DNA from 2 places in the Lysinibacillus sp. NPDC059133 genome. Region 1 is predicted to be linked to the other one. Evidence: riboswitches for the same ligand, from Rfam matches in the RefSeq annotation. Region 1 holds a riboswitch; the other holds the start of a gene.
The links. A riboswitch is a leader RNA that binds a small molecule or an ion and turns the genes downstream of it on or off. The one in region 1 is predicted to bind S-adenosylmethionine.
Positions count from the first base shown of each region.

Region 1 (5,955 bases):
TGAGGAAGGTTTATAAACTGAAAGAAAAATGCAGCAAACTTCTTTTGAAGATTGCTGCATTTGTTAAGATATATCGAGTCTTTCTTATGTAGAGAAAAATCCTATTCTTTATCGTCAAGTATAGGAGAAATTATTTTATTTTTTTTGAAGTTTAATAATTTATTTATTGTTTTCTACTCGTGTGCCATATACATCAATTGTTGATGTAATATATGCATACTTACGTGTCAACAAATCACTTACAGAGTTATAACTACTAAAGTCATTATCTATTTCCATCTTCATCTTACTTTTCTTGCCTACACCATATACACGTACTAGCCACATTTCATCCTTATACCGAATGAACTTTTCCAATTCAGGGTAAGTAATTGAATAGACTGCGCTTGTACTTGTTGATGTTGTACCCTTCACTTCAATTTTAATTGGTTTTGGAGGAGACTGTGGCTGTAAATAATCGAATGCTGTAATATCGTATCCTAATCCGTCACCTTGTGTTTGCGCTACATGCTCTACCTGATCTCCGTATTTTTCACCGAATACTTCTATTACTTTCTTTTTCACATATTCAAATACTTTTTGCTCCGCAATATCTCCAATTTTTTTACGCTTTTTCAAATCTTTTTGTAGCTGTTCTTGACTTACTACTCGACCACGTTTCTTCGTACTACCCGCTATCCTATTACTAACTCTAGACTCTCCTTGCTCGTAACTAGAAGTCGCAAACGTTTCCTCGTTAATTTCACCATCTTCTATTAGTTCTGCTTCTGCTTCTGCTTCTGAGCTATCTTCGTCCAAAAAGCTGTCAAACAAGCTAGCCCAAGCTTCAGGACAGGGAAATAAGTAAGCCTGATTTCCTCGTCCATTTTCTTGAAAGGCTGAATATTTTTGCGGACGATCAGATTCCATAGCTCCCCAAACATCTCTAATCATAATTGGATTTTCTAAAATTGTGTAATCTACATCCACCTTATATCCTTCATCAGACCATAGATTTTTCTCCTGTAGCTCATGCGGTTGTTCTGCAATATAACAATCTGACGTTGCTATACCTACCGCTCGAATTGCTTGATCATAACAGCTGTAAATTTTATTACCAGCCTTAATTATAGCCATTCGTTCGTACGCATGATTGCTATTTCCATTTTTATTTTTTTGTGGGGACCACATATATCCTCCGATAATTTCTTCCTCGTGTGTAGCATTTTGCATGACAATAAAATTACTCATATATTCACCCTTAGTTTCAGGAAACGTTCCATTTCAATTTTAATATTATTTAAATATTGTATTTTTACTATAATTCATGATCATTAAATTGTCAAAAAAATCCATTGCTAGGTCGATAATATTAAATATCTTTTTTCTTTTCGAGAGATTAAAGACACTAAATTTCGCGAAAATTTAAAGCTTCTCTTTTGTACTGCGGTAGCCTTAAAGCAGGCTTTTTTGAGAAAAAGTACTTTTATGTCGTTTTGAAATACAGTTTGATTAAAAATAAGTTGCAAATATAGATGTTTTATTATAATATTTCATTATTGTGCAAAAAATAATATGTTTTTCTTCTTATCAAGAGAGATGGAGGGACTGGCCCTATGAAATCTCGGCAGCGGAACTTTGTGATTAAGTTACTGTGCCAAATCCAGCAAGCAATGGCTTGATAGATAAGAGGAGTGTTTTATAGATATAAGACCTCTTCTTGTTATTTCAAGAAGAGGTCTTTTTTAGTAAGAGAATGGACAAAGACGTATCCATTTTTAATTTTTGGAGGTAGAACAATGAAGAAAGAGAATCCATGGGCGCTAATCCCATTTGTTGTTTTTTTAGTTTTATTTATTGGTTCAGGGGTTATTACAGGTGATTTTTATGCCTTCCCTGTCATTGTAGCCATTGCCATTTCGGGCGCTGTGGCTCTGGCGATGAATCGAAAAGAATCGTTTTCGCGAAAGGTTGATATTTTTTGTAAAGGCGCAGGAAATTTAAATGTCATGCTGATGGTTGTTATTTTTCTATTGGCTGGAGCCTTTTCAGAGGTAGCAAAAGGCATGGGGGCAGTGGACTCCACTGTTAACTTTGCTCTGTCAGTCATTCCGCCAAACTTACTTGTCGTAGGCTTGTTCATCATTGCCTGCTTTATCTCCCTATCAATGGGTACTTCGGTAGGAACAATTGTTGCACTGGCACCAATTGGAGTTGGGATCAGCGAGCATACCGACTTTTCCATGGCTTTAGTAATGGCAGCGATTGTTGGCGGTTCGATGTTTGGCGATAATTTATCCTTTATTTCAGATACAACCATCACTGCCGTTCGTTCACAAGGTGCACAAATGAAGGATAAATTTAAGGTGAATTTTTGGATTGTGTTGCCGGCAGCTATTGTAACGAGCATTATTTTAGGGGTTATCACAATGGGTGAAACGGCGACACAAGTAGAACATTTAAGCTATAGTTGGATAAAAATTATTCCCTATGTTTTGGTTATTATTTTTGCACTAGTTGGAATGAACGTATTCCTTGTTCTTGCATTTGGGATTGTTCTGGCCGGGGGTGTTGGCTTAGCGGAAGGCAGCTATCAGTTAATGGACCTTATGCAAAAGATTGGCGAAGGAATGTCAGGCATGTATGAAATGGCATTTCTTGCGATATTAATAGCTGGAATGGTGGAGATTATTAAGCTTAACGGAGGAATTGACTTCCTACTTCACCTTGCCACACGAAGAATTAAATCAAAAAAGGGTGCTGAATTCGGGATTGCCGGCCTTGTGAGTTTAACTAATTTCTCTACTGCCAATAATACAATTGCTATTTTAATTGCTGGTCCACTTGCAAAAAATATTGCTGACCAGTATGGGATTGAGCCGAGAAAGTCCGCAAGTATATTAGATATTTTCTCCTGTACGATCCAAGGTATTCTGCCATACGGAGCCCAATTCCTGGCAGCAGCAAGCGTAGCTGGAATATCGCCGGTGAGCATGCTGCAATACTCTTTCTATCCGATCCTTATAGGAATTTGCGGAATTATCGCAATCCTTATCGGGTACCCGAAACAAAAGAAAGCTTGAACTTTATCACTTTAAAGTGATTGGTGTGGCTTTAAAAATATTGATTTTACATTGAAAAAATCCAATCGTTTTGAAAAAAGATTCTTCAAAACGATTGAATTTTTTATTTGTGGCTACTTTTTTTGTGAAAAAATTTTGATGAAACATTTTAAAAAGGTTGCTTGTATCAATCTAATTTTCCTCTATATAGCGTATTCTGTCAGCTTTATAAATCCCCCGAAAAACCCTCAGCTTCCATTTATAGATACTACGTGCTTTCCATAACCCTTATTTAACTTTTCTCCTTTATAGCTATAAACTTCCGCACCGCTTCTTCATAAACCTCCCTCATCCTTCTTCTTTCCTCAATAATCCGTTCACGTTCAACTAACAATTCATTACGTTGCTCATTGAAATAAAAATCTGCACATTCTTTTGAACAGAAGCGACGACCAATAGCATTCGGATCTTTCCAGGTAATTGATACAATAAAGTATTCATCTGCTACATTGCTTTCTACTTTTTCGTCGCAATGACATTTAAAGCTCCATTCTCTTTTCGTATCTTTACGGAAATACTTTTTCTTATATCCAGCTTCCAACTCTTCTAGCTTCAACTCTATATCTGTTAAATCCATCATTAAACTATAATCTAAACCCATCATTAAACTATAATCTAAATCCATTTCAACACACTCCTTTCAAATTAATTAAAATCATTTTAATACCAAAAGTTAATATAAATCAATTAAAATAAACTTATAAGTTATTTATATTATATTTTAATGGTATGTAACGTTTGTTTCACCTCACATAGGCTTAAAAATGGGGGTGATACAAATGGATTTAACAAAACGAGTAGGAATGAACATTAGAGCGATTAGAAAGGCACAAAAGTTAACAATCGACGAACTAGCAGAGAAGTGTGATTTTCAAGCCCCGTATTTATCAGATGTTGAACGTGGAGAGAGAAATATTACGTTACAAACTTTAACTAAAATATTAGATGCCCTAAAGGTCGATCCAGGTAGCGTACTTATACCTGAAATTAGAGGAAATAAAGGCCCAGAAAATAATAAAGATGAGCTTTTAAAACTCTTAATAAACACGCTTGAAGATAAAAATGAAGACGATATTCGAATGCTACTGAATATATCAATTGAAATCTTCGCACGCTTGCAAAAAAATTAAAAAGGAAGCTTGTGTATTTTTTCACAAGCTTCCTTTTTAACTAATAATCCCTTCTTTATAATTCATTTTTTTAAGCTTGCTTCTCACATAAAAAACTATATCTGCCTTTTTAAAAAAATAATCGAAAATAATCGAATCCAGTTTATTTCAATAATATATTATAAAACTATTAAAATCCTAGGGAGGAATTGCCATGAAAAAATTCCGTACGTATAATCAAGCAAAAAAGGATCTAAAAGTATTTCAAGACTACATCAGTTTAATCGAAAATTATCAACCCAAAAATTTTACTCAACGTGTCATACAAGAATATGCTTATCAGGGAAACATTAATCGTACTGCTGAAACTCTTAACCGTCGTGGCTATAAAATAGATGATCGTAGTATTGAACCGCAGGATATTTCAACGATAATTAAAAGTAAACCTGCTCCAGAGGACTTACTTCATAAAGAAATACGTAGATTGTACCTCAAAAAAACTAAAAGCAATCAAGGTTCTTTTTCTAAAATATATCGATAATTCTTCTACTGTCTATTATCTAAATGTAACTTTTCCTATTATTGTTATATCACTTTTGAAACAAAGATTAAGCCTTAATCTTTTAGGTTACCTCCACTTTTATTAACACTTTAATTCTTCAAAAAATTGAACCTACTGCACTTATTATTGTTAGTTTTATTTTCAGAATATATGTATATGTACGGATCCCTTATCATTCTTCAATACAACGCCTTTTGGTAAATTGCAAGCTGTTGAAGTGTATCTAAGACAAAATCCGTCTTGAACAGGGCCAATCGAATAGGCTAATATTCCCCCATAGAGACGGCGGGTCTTGAAACGGAAAATAAGAAAAGGGCTGAAATACCAGTGTTTTCAATGGTTTTTCAGCACCAGTTTTAAAGCCTGACCCACAGTTTGACCCAAAAAGTTCTTCGAACGCATAAACACTGTACTTTTTTAAAGTAGTTGCTTGTCTTTCAATTCTTTGAAAGTGCAATTAATTATCCCTCTGCATTAACAACCTTTTTTATTTTTTCATTTAGAATTTCTTCTTAAATAGCTTTTAGAATCTCTTGCTAAAATTGACATATAAAAGGTTCAGTAAAATAGGTCTCTACATCTATTGAAACTCTCATCATTAAGTATTTAAACTTCAGGTAAGTACCTATTAGATTAATATTCAACTTTTAAATCAAAATAAAATAGCACCTTTAAAGGGTACTATTTCATAATTACTTAATAATTGCTTCCGATGGGAAATTTCCTAAAGACTCATTAATAATAAGATCTATTTCGTCATCACTTAAAGCATTATTTTCATTAGATCTTTGAGTATTTTTGATTCCTTGCCTAAAGCTATTTATAGCAGTTAAATCATCAATCGTATAATCTATAAGGTATTCTTTTAAACTCCTACCTTGAGACTCATGCTCCCAAATATCCTTTTTGTTAAGTTGACCTCTACTATTAGCCTTATTAATGTAGAGAGAGGTTCTTTTTATCTTGTGAAAATCTTGCCTACTTCGGCTGACTATCTTTTCCCAATACTTTTCTGCATCATATAAGTACGAAGTCACTACATACCTTTTTGGTACAAGCACGACAGGAAAATCTCTCCCACCATGCCCTTTTATACTAGGCACGTATTCCGTAAATTCGTCCCATTGATGTGTATGGTGATTCCAATATTTTTTTGTTAACTCAAAATCTCTTTTTATATTAT
Region 1 covers NZ_JBHZDH010000006.1:64,507-70,461, forward strand. Annotated here, with positions in the region: gene ACFXN8_RS05090 (restriction endonuclease) at 1-16, shown strand, start outside; gene ACFXN8_RS05095 (protein NO VEIN domain-containing protein) at 160-1,230, opposite strand; SAM riboswitch class I at 1,564-1,671, shown strand; gene ACFXN8_RS05100 (Na+/H+ antiporter NhaC family protein) at 1,779-3,062, shown strand; gene ACFXN8_RS05105 (hypothetical protein) at 3,334-3,726, opposite strand; gene ACFXN8_RS05110 (helix-turn-helix domain-containing protein) at 3,881-4,231, shown strand; gene ACFXN8_RS05115 (hypothetical protein) at 4,425-4,751, shown strand; gene ACFXN8_RS05120 (hypothetical protein) at 5,465-5,955, opposite strand, start outside.

Region 2 (5,955 bases), on a different contig from region 1:
AATTTCATGGGTCAGCTTCACATTCGCAGTCAGGGCACTTAAACTAGTTAAAGCATTTGATAGTTTACCTGGCAATAGCTTTAAATGAAGCCAAGGTGAAGTTAAAATAATCCCTGCGCATTCATATTTTCGTTTTTGCACGGTATGTAGCAATAGTGTCGCGCCAAGCCCATGTCCTATTAAAAAGACAGGTAAATTATACGAAAAAGCATTCTCCATTAAATGCCTTGTATATTTGTTGTATTCTTTAAAATCTTCATCGTGAACACTTGAAAACCCTGTATTTACTCCATGATTAGGTAAATCCCCCATGACTATGTGGAAGCCTTCCAATCTTAGTTTTTCTATTAGCCATGCATACCAGCGGTGATTTTCATATGCACCATGAAGAATAGCAACCACAGCCTTTGCTTGTCCATCAGCTTCCCATTTCCACATTTTACATAGTCCTCCTAAAAAAATAATTACACAATGATTATAACGAAATATCTAGCTCATTTTAATTTAATATTTCCATCAAGTTGCGTATTTGATACGATAATATTACATCATAGAAAGAAAAGAGGCGATTCTCATGATCTATCCATTTAAAGGTAAAACACCCAATATCGATCCGTCTGTATTTATTGCCGATTATGCAACCGTTACTGGCGACGTTACAATAGGTGCTGAAACAACCATTTGGTTTAACACCGTTATTCGAGGGGATGTATCACCGACAATTATCGGAAAAAGGGTTAGTATTCAAGATCTCTGTTGCTTACATCAAAGCCCTAAATATCCACTAATTATTGAAGATGAAGTAACAGTCGGACATCAAGTAACTTTACATAGCTGTACGATTCGTAAAAAAGCCTTAATAGGTATGGGCTCTATAGTATTAGACGGAGCGGAGATTGGAGAGGGTGCATTCATTGGGGCGGGTAGTCTTGTACCTCCAGGCAAAGTCATTCCTCCAAATAGCTTAGCATTAGGGCGTCCCGCAAAAGTTGTAAGAGAATTAAATGATGAAGATAAAGAAGATATGGAACGCATCATACGTGAATATGTAGAAAAAGGTCAATACTATAAATCTCTTCAACCAAAAAATAAATAGTTATTTCAACTACATCAAAGCAGCTCCGCGTTTCCTTGGACAACCGAGCCATACACGATTATGAGTAGGAGCTTATTTTTTTCGTTAAAAACAGCGAAAGGGGCATTAGATATTGAGCCCCTTTCTGTAATAGTATCTTAAAATATTTTTTCAGCCACTTTATTGCTTTAGCTGAATAGTTTATAAACCTGCTTTTTCTTTTAATGCGTCAGCTTTGTCTGTTTGTTCCCAAGGTACATTTAAGTCTGTACGACCGAAGTGACCATATGCTGCAGTTTGCTTATAAATTGGACGACGAAGATTAAGCATTTTAATAATCCCCGCTGGGCGTAGGTCAAATAGCTCACGTACCCATTTTACAATTTCACTTTCCGTAACTTTTCCTGTCCCAAATGTATCAACAGCAATTGATACAGGTTGAGCAACACCAATCGCATAAGCTAGTTGTACTTCAGCTCGATCTGCTAAACCAGCTGCTACGATATTTTTTGCCACATAGCGTGCTGCATATGCCGCAGAACGGTCTACCTTAGTTGCATCCTTACCAGAGAAAGCACCACCACCATGACGTGCATAGCCACCGTATGTATCAACGATGATTTTGCGTCCAGTTAGACCAGCATCTCCTTTTGGACCACCAATTACGAATCGGCCAGTTGGGTTGATGAAATATTTCGTCTCAGCATCTAATAATTCACTTGGAACAACTGGGGCAATAACGAATTCTTTTAAGTCTGCTTGAATTTGCTCAAGTGTAGCTTCTTCGTCATGCTGTGTAGAAATGACAATCGTATCAACGCGCACTGGTACATTGTTTTCATCATACTCAATTGTTACTTGTGTTTTTCCGTCTGGACGTAAATATGCTAGTTCACCAGATTTACGTACTTCCGTTAAACGACGAGCCAATTTATGCGCTAAACTAATTGGTAATGGCATAAGCTCTGGTGTTTCGTTACATGCATAACCGAACATTAAACCTTGGTCACCTGCGCCAATTGCTTCAATGTCAGCGTCTGTCATAGAGCCTTCACGCGCCTCTAATGCTTGGTCAACACCTTGAGCAATATCAGGTGATTGCTCACCAATAGCAACAAGTACTGCTAGGTTTTCAGCATCAAAGCCATATTTCCCACGTGTATAACCGATTTCTGCTACAGTATCACGAACGATACCTTTAATATCTACATAAGTAGAAGTAGTAATTTCTCCTGCTACTAATACTAAGCCAGTTGTTACTGTTGTTTCACACGCTACACGTGCGTTTGGATCTTCTGCTAAAATAGCATCTAAAATGGCATCCGAGATTTGATCACAAATTTTGTCTGGATGTCCTTCAGTAACACTCTCTGATGTAAACAGTCGACGTTTTGTCATTTGGTTTTCCTCCTATTACTTTAACAAATAATACTTGCGAATTAATACGGTACTCATTACCCATGTCAAGCCCGCTCCTATAGATTGAACTCTTAAGCCGTTGTTGTGGCTGTCGCTACGTTGCACTACGCTTTCGCACAAATAAACAACTGTTGCTTTTAACACGAGATTTCGAAAGATCCGTCATTATAATAAGGAAAGGACTATATACTTACCTTTACATTCGTTTTTAACAATAAAAAAATCCTTTTCTCACGCTTACTTAACATGAGGAAAGGAATAATGACTTCGTAACCTTTCACTCTTATCGTTCAAGGGGTTTCCCCTTGCATCAGGTTGGCACCAGCGCATGTGTGAAATGGTTCATGCAGGTTGCCGGGTTTCATAGGGCCTGACCCTCCACCAGCTCGGGATAAGAGTATCCGTTCAATATCTCATAATACGTAAAAGGTCGAACGTTGTCAAATATTTTTAACCTCTTTCAGCTAATGTCCAAACACCCGATGAAATAGAGGAACTCAGTATAAGAACGCCACGTCCTGTGCGAAAGCGAAGCGTTAGCACTACGCTTTCGCGCAAAAAACAATTGTTGGCCTAAAGCTTCCGGCAGATATCCCGGAATCGGCATAATTGATTGTATTTATATAAAGAAAGTGCGGGATTATAAAGAAACTAATTTGGATTATGCTGTAAATTGAAACAAAATAATCCCTATTCTCCACCTCCCATCATGTGTTAACATATGTGTAACCCTTTACAGCACATTTTGTAGCGAAAGCAAAGCGTCAGCTACAGAACATGTGGTGGATGAATATGATTGTAGCCCCTTTTCAGCCGAAGACAAGCTCCAACTAATAAAAACCAAGCTAAAAACTTCACATCCTGTGCGAACCTCATGTTAGCCAAAAGCTTCTAAACACAATTTTGCTGTGTCGAAAGTGATTGTTTGATCACTTATTATATAGGGTAAAAAGCATTATCAAAACGAATCAATTTACTTTTTGTCGTTTTCTTGAAAAGTAATAAAATCTGAAAAATAATTTCTGAATTAGTATAGATTATTTAAGCAATTGTGTTATACTATTTTTGAAATTAAGAAAATCTCCCTCAAACTCTAGGGAATACTATAAAAAAGGATGGTATTTAATCGATGAATTCAGTAGAAATTGCAAACGAACTGAAGGAATTATTAAGCGGCGGTAACATTAATGTTCAACTTTCAGTACCACAATTAGCTGAAAAGGCTACTTCTCGTGGTGAAGCTATGTTAACAGTAGATGGCGCAGTTCGTGCAGAAACTGGCAAATACACTGGTCGTTCACCTAAAGATAAATATACGGTAGAAGAAGATAGCACAAAGGATAAAATTGACTGGGGCAAAGTTAACCGACCAATTTCTTCTGAAGTGTTCGATAACTTATATGTAAAAGTAGTAAAATATTTAAAAGAACGTGACGAATTATTCGTATTCAAAGGCTTTGCTGGTGCTGACAAAGATTCACAATTAAGCATCCAAGTAATCAATGAATATGCTTGGCACAATCTTTTCGCTCATCAATTATTTATCCGTCCAACTGCAGAAGAATTAGCTTCTCATGTTGCTGACTTCACGGTTATCTCAGCTCCTAACTTTAAAGCAGACCCTGCTGTTGATGGCACAGCCTCTGAAACTTTCATCATTGTATCACTTGAAAAGAAAATTATCCTAATCGGTGGTACTGAATACGCTGGTGAAATCAAAAAATCTATTTTCGGTATTATGAACTACTTATTACCACAACAAGGCATCCTTTCAATGCACTGCTCAGCAAACGTTGGTGAAGCTGGTGATGTTGCATTATTCTTCGGTTTATCTGGCACTGGTAAAACTACTTTATCAGCTGATCCTGACCGTAAGCTTATCGGTGACGATGAACACGGTTGGTCTGATAATGGTGTATTCAACATTGAGGGCGGTTGCTATGCAAAAACAATTAACCTTTCTGCTGAAAAAGAACCAGAAATCTACAACGCAATCCGCTTCGGTTCTGTTCTAGAAAACGTAGCTGTTGATCCAGAAACTCGAGTTTGTGACTATGATGATGGTTCATTAACAGAAAATACACGTGTAGCTTATCCAATTCAATACATTGAAAATATTGTTGATCCATCGGTTGCAGGTCACCCAAAAACAATCATCTTCTTAACAGCTGATGCATTTGGTGTATTACCTCCAGTCAGTAAATTAACAAAAGAGCAAGCAATGTACCACTTCCTAAGCGGTTTCACATCTAAACTTGCTGGTACAGAACGTGGTGTAACAGAGCCAGAACCAGTATTCTCAACTTGCTTCGGTTCTCCATTCCTTCCACTTCCAGCAACAGTTTATGCTGAAATGTTAGGTCAAAAAATTGACGAGAACGGTGCACAAGTATTCTTAGTGAACACTGGTTGGACTGGTGGCGAATATGGTACTGGTAGCCGTATGAAGCTTTCTTACACTCGTGCAATGGTACGTGCTGCAATTGATGGCAAATTAGCTAATGTTGAAACAATTCAAGATTCAGTATTCGGTTTAAACATTCCAACTTCTATTGAAGGTGTACCAACAGAAGTGCTTAATCCTCGTGATGCATGGGCAGACAAAGCTGCTTATGATAAAAAAGCTGCTGAACTTGCTGGTTTATTCAACGATAACTTCAAGAAATTCTCAAATGTTTCTGAAGCTATCACTAAACTTGGCGGTCCATTAAAATAATTCATTAAGCAAAGGGAACGATTTCAGTCGTTCCCTTTTTTGTGTTGAAAAACAAAATGGTCAAGCAAATCTTTGAGAATGTTTTGGAGCTTTAAATGAGGGTGATTTCCATTCCATGTTACTCGCTTTCCTGTGAGCTACAGTCGGAACGGAAATCAACTCCCTCGTTTTGCCGAAGAGCCATACTTTAAGACACCTTAATTTCATGTATTTCAACAACATGCAAAGGGAACAATTAAGGTCGTTCCCTTTTTTATATTCCCCTATTAGAAAATTCTACTTTTCATATTAGTAACTTTGTGTATAATTCATAATAGTAGTTTTAGGGGGAAATATATGAAAAGAAAGTATAAAGTGATTATTACCATTGTCAGTCTTCTATTAGTCTTGTTTGTTGTGGCTGGATTTTTTGCAGGGAATTATTTTTATAACTTCGCCTTAAATCCTAATACTGATAAATCAGATGTGTTTAATGCTCCGCACAATTCTATTGCGGTTATTCCTAAGGATTCTAAAGAAAAAGAAGAGAGTGAGAAGTGGTTTAAAGAGAATTACAAGGACTCTTATATACAGTCTTTCGATAATTTGAAATTACATGCCTATACGCTAAAAAATACAAACGAAACAAATAAATGGGCAATTGTTTTCCATGGATATTCATCTGAAGGTTCACAAATGACAAAGTATGCTAAGCATTTTTATGATGCCGGCTATAATGTTCTCGTACCTGATGCAAGGGCTCATG
Region 2 covers NZ_JBHZDH010000060.1:22,356-28,310, reverse strand. Annotated here, with positions in the region: gene ACFXN8_RS22675 (alpha/beta hydrolase) at 1-438, opposite strand, end outside; gene ACFXN8_RS22670 (gamma carbonic anhydrase) at 575-1,096, shown strand; gene metK (methionine adenosyltransferase) at 1,277-2,473, opposite strand; SAM riboswitch class I at 2,775-2,892, opposite strand; gene pckA (phosphoenolpyruvate carboxykinase (ATP)) at 3,624-5,210, shown strand; gene ACFXN8_RS22655 (alpha/beta hydrolase) at 5,547-5,955, shown strand, end outside.
Region 2: another riboswitch for S-adenosylmethionine. It lies ahead of metK (methionine adenosyltransferase); the one in region 1 lies ahead of ACFXN8_RS05100 (Na+/H+ antiporter NhaC family protein).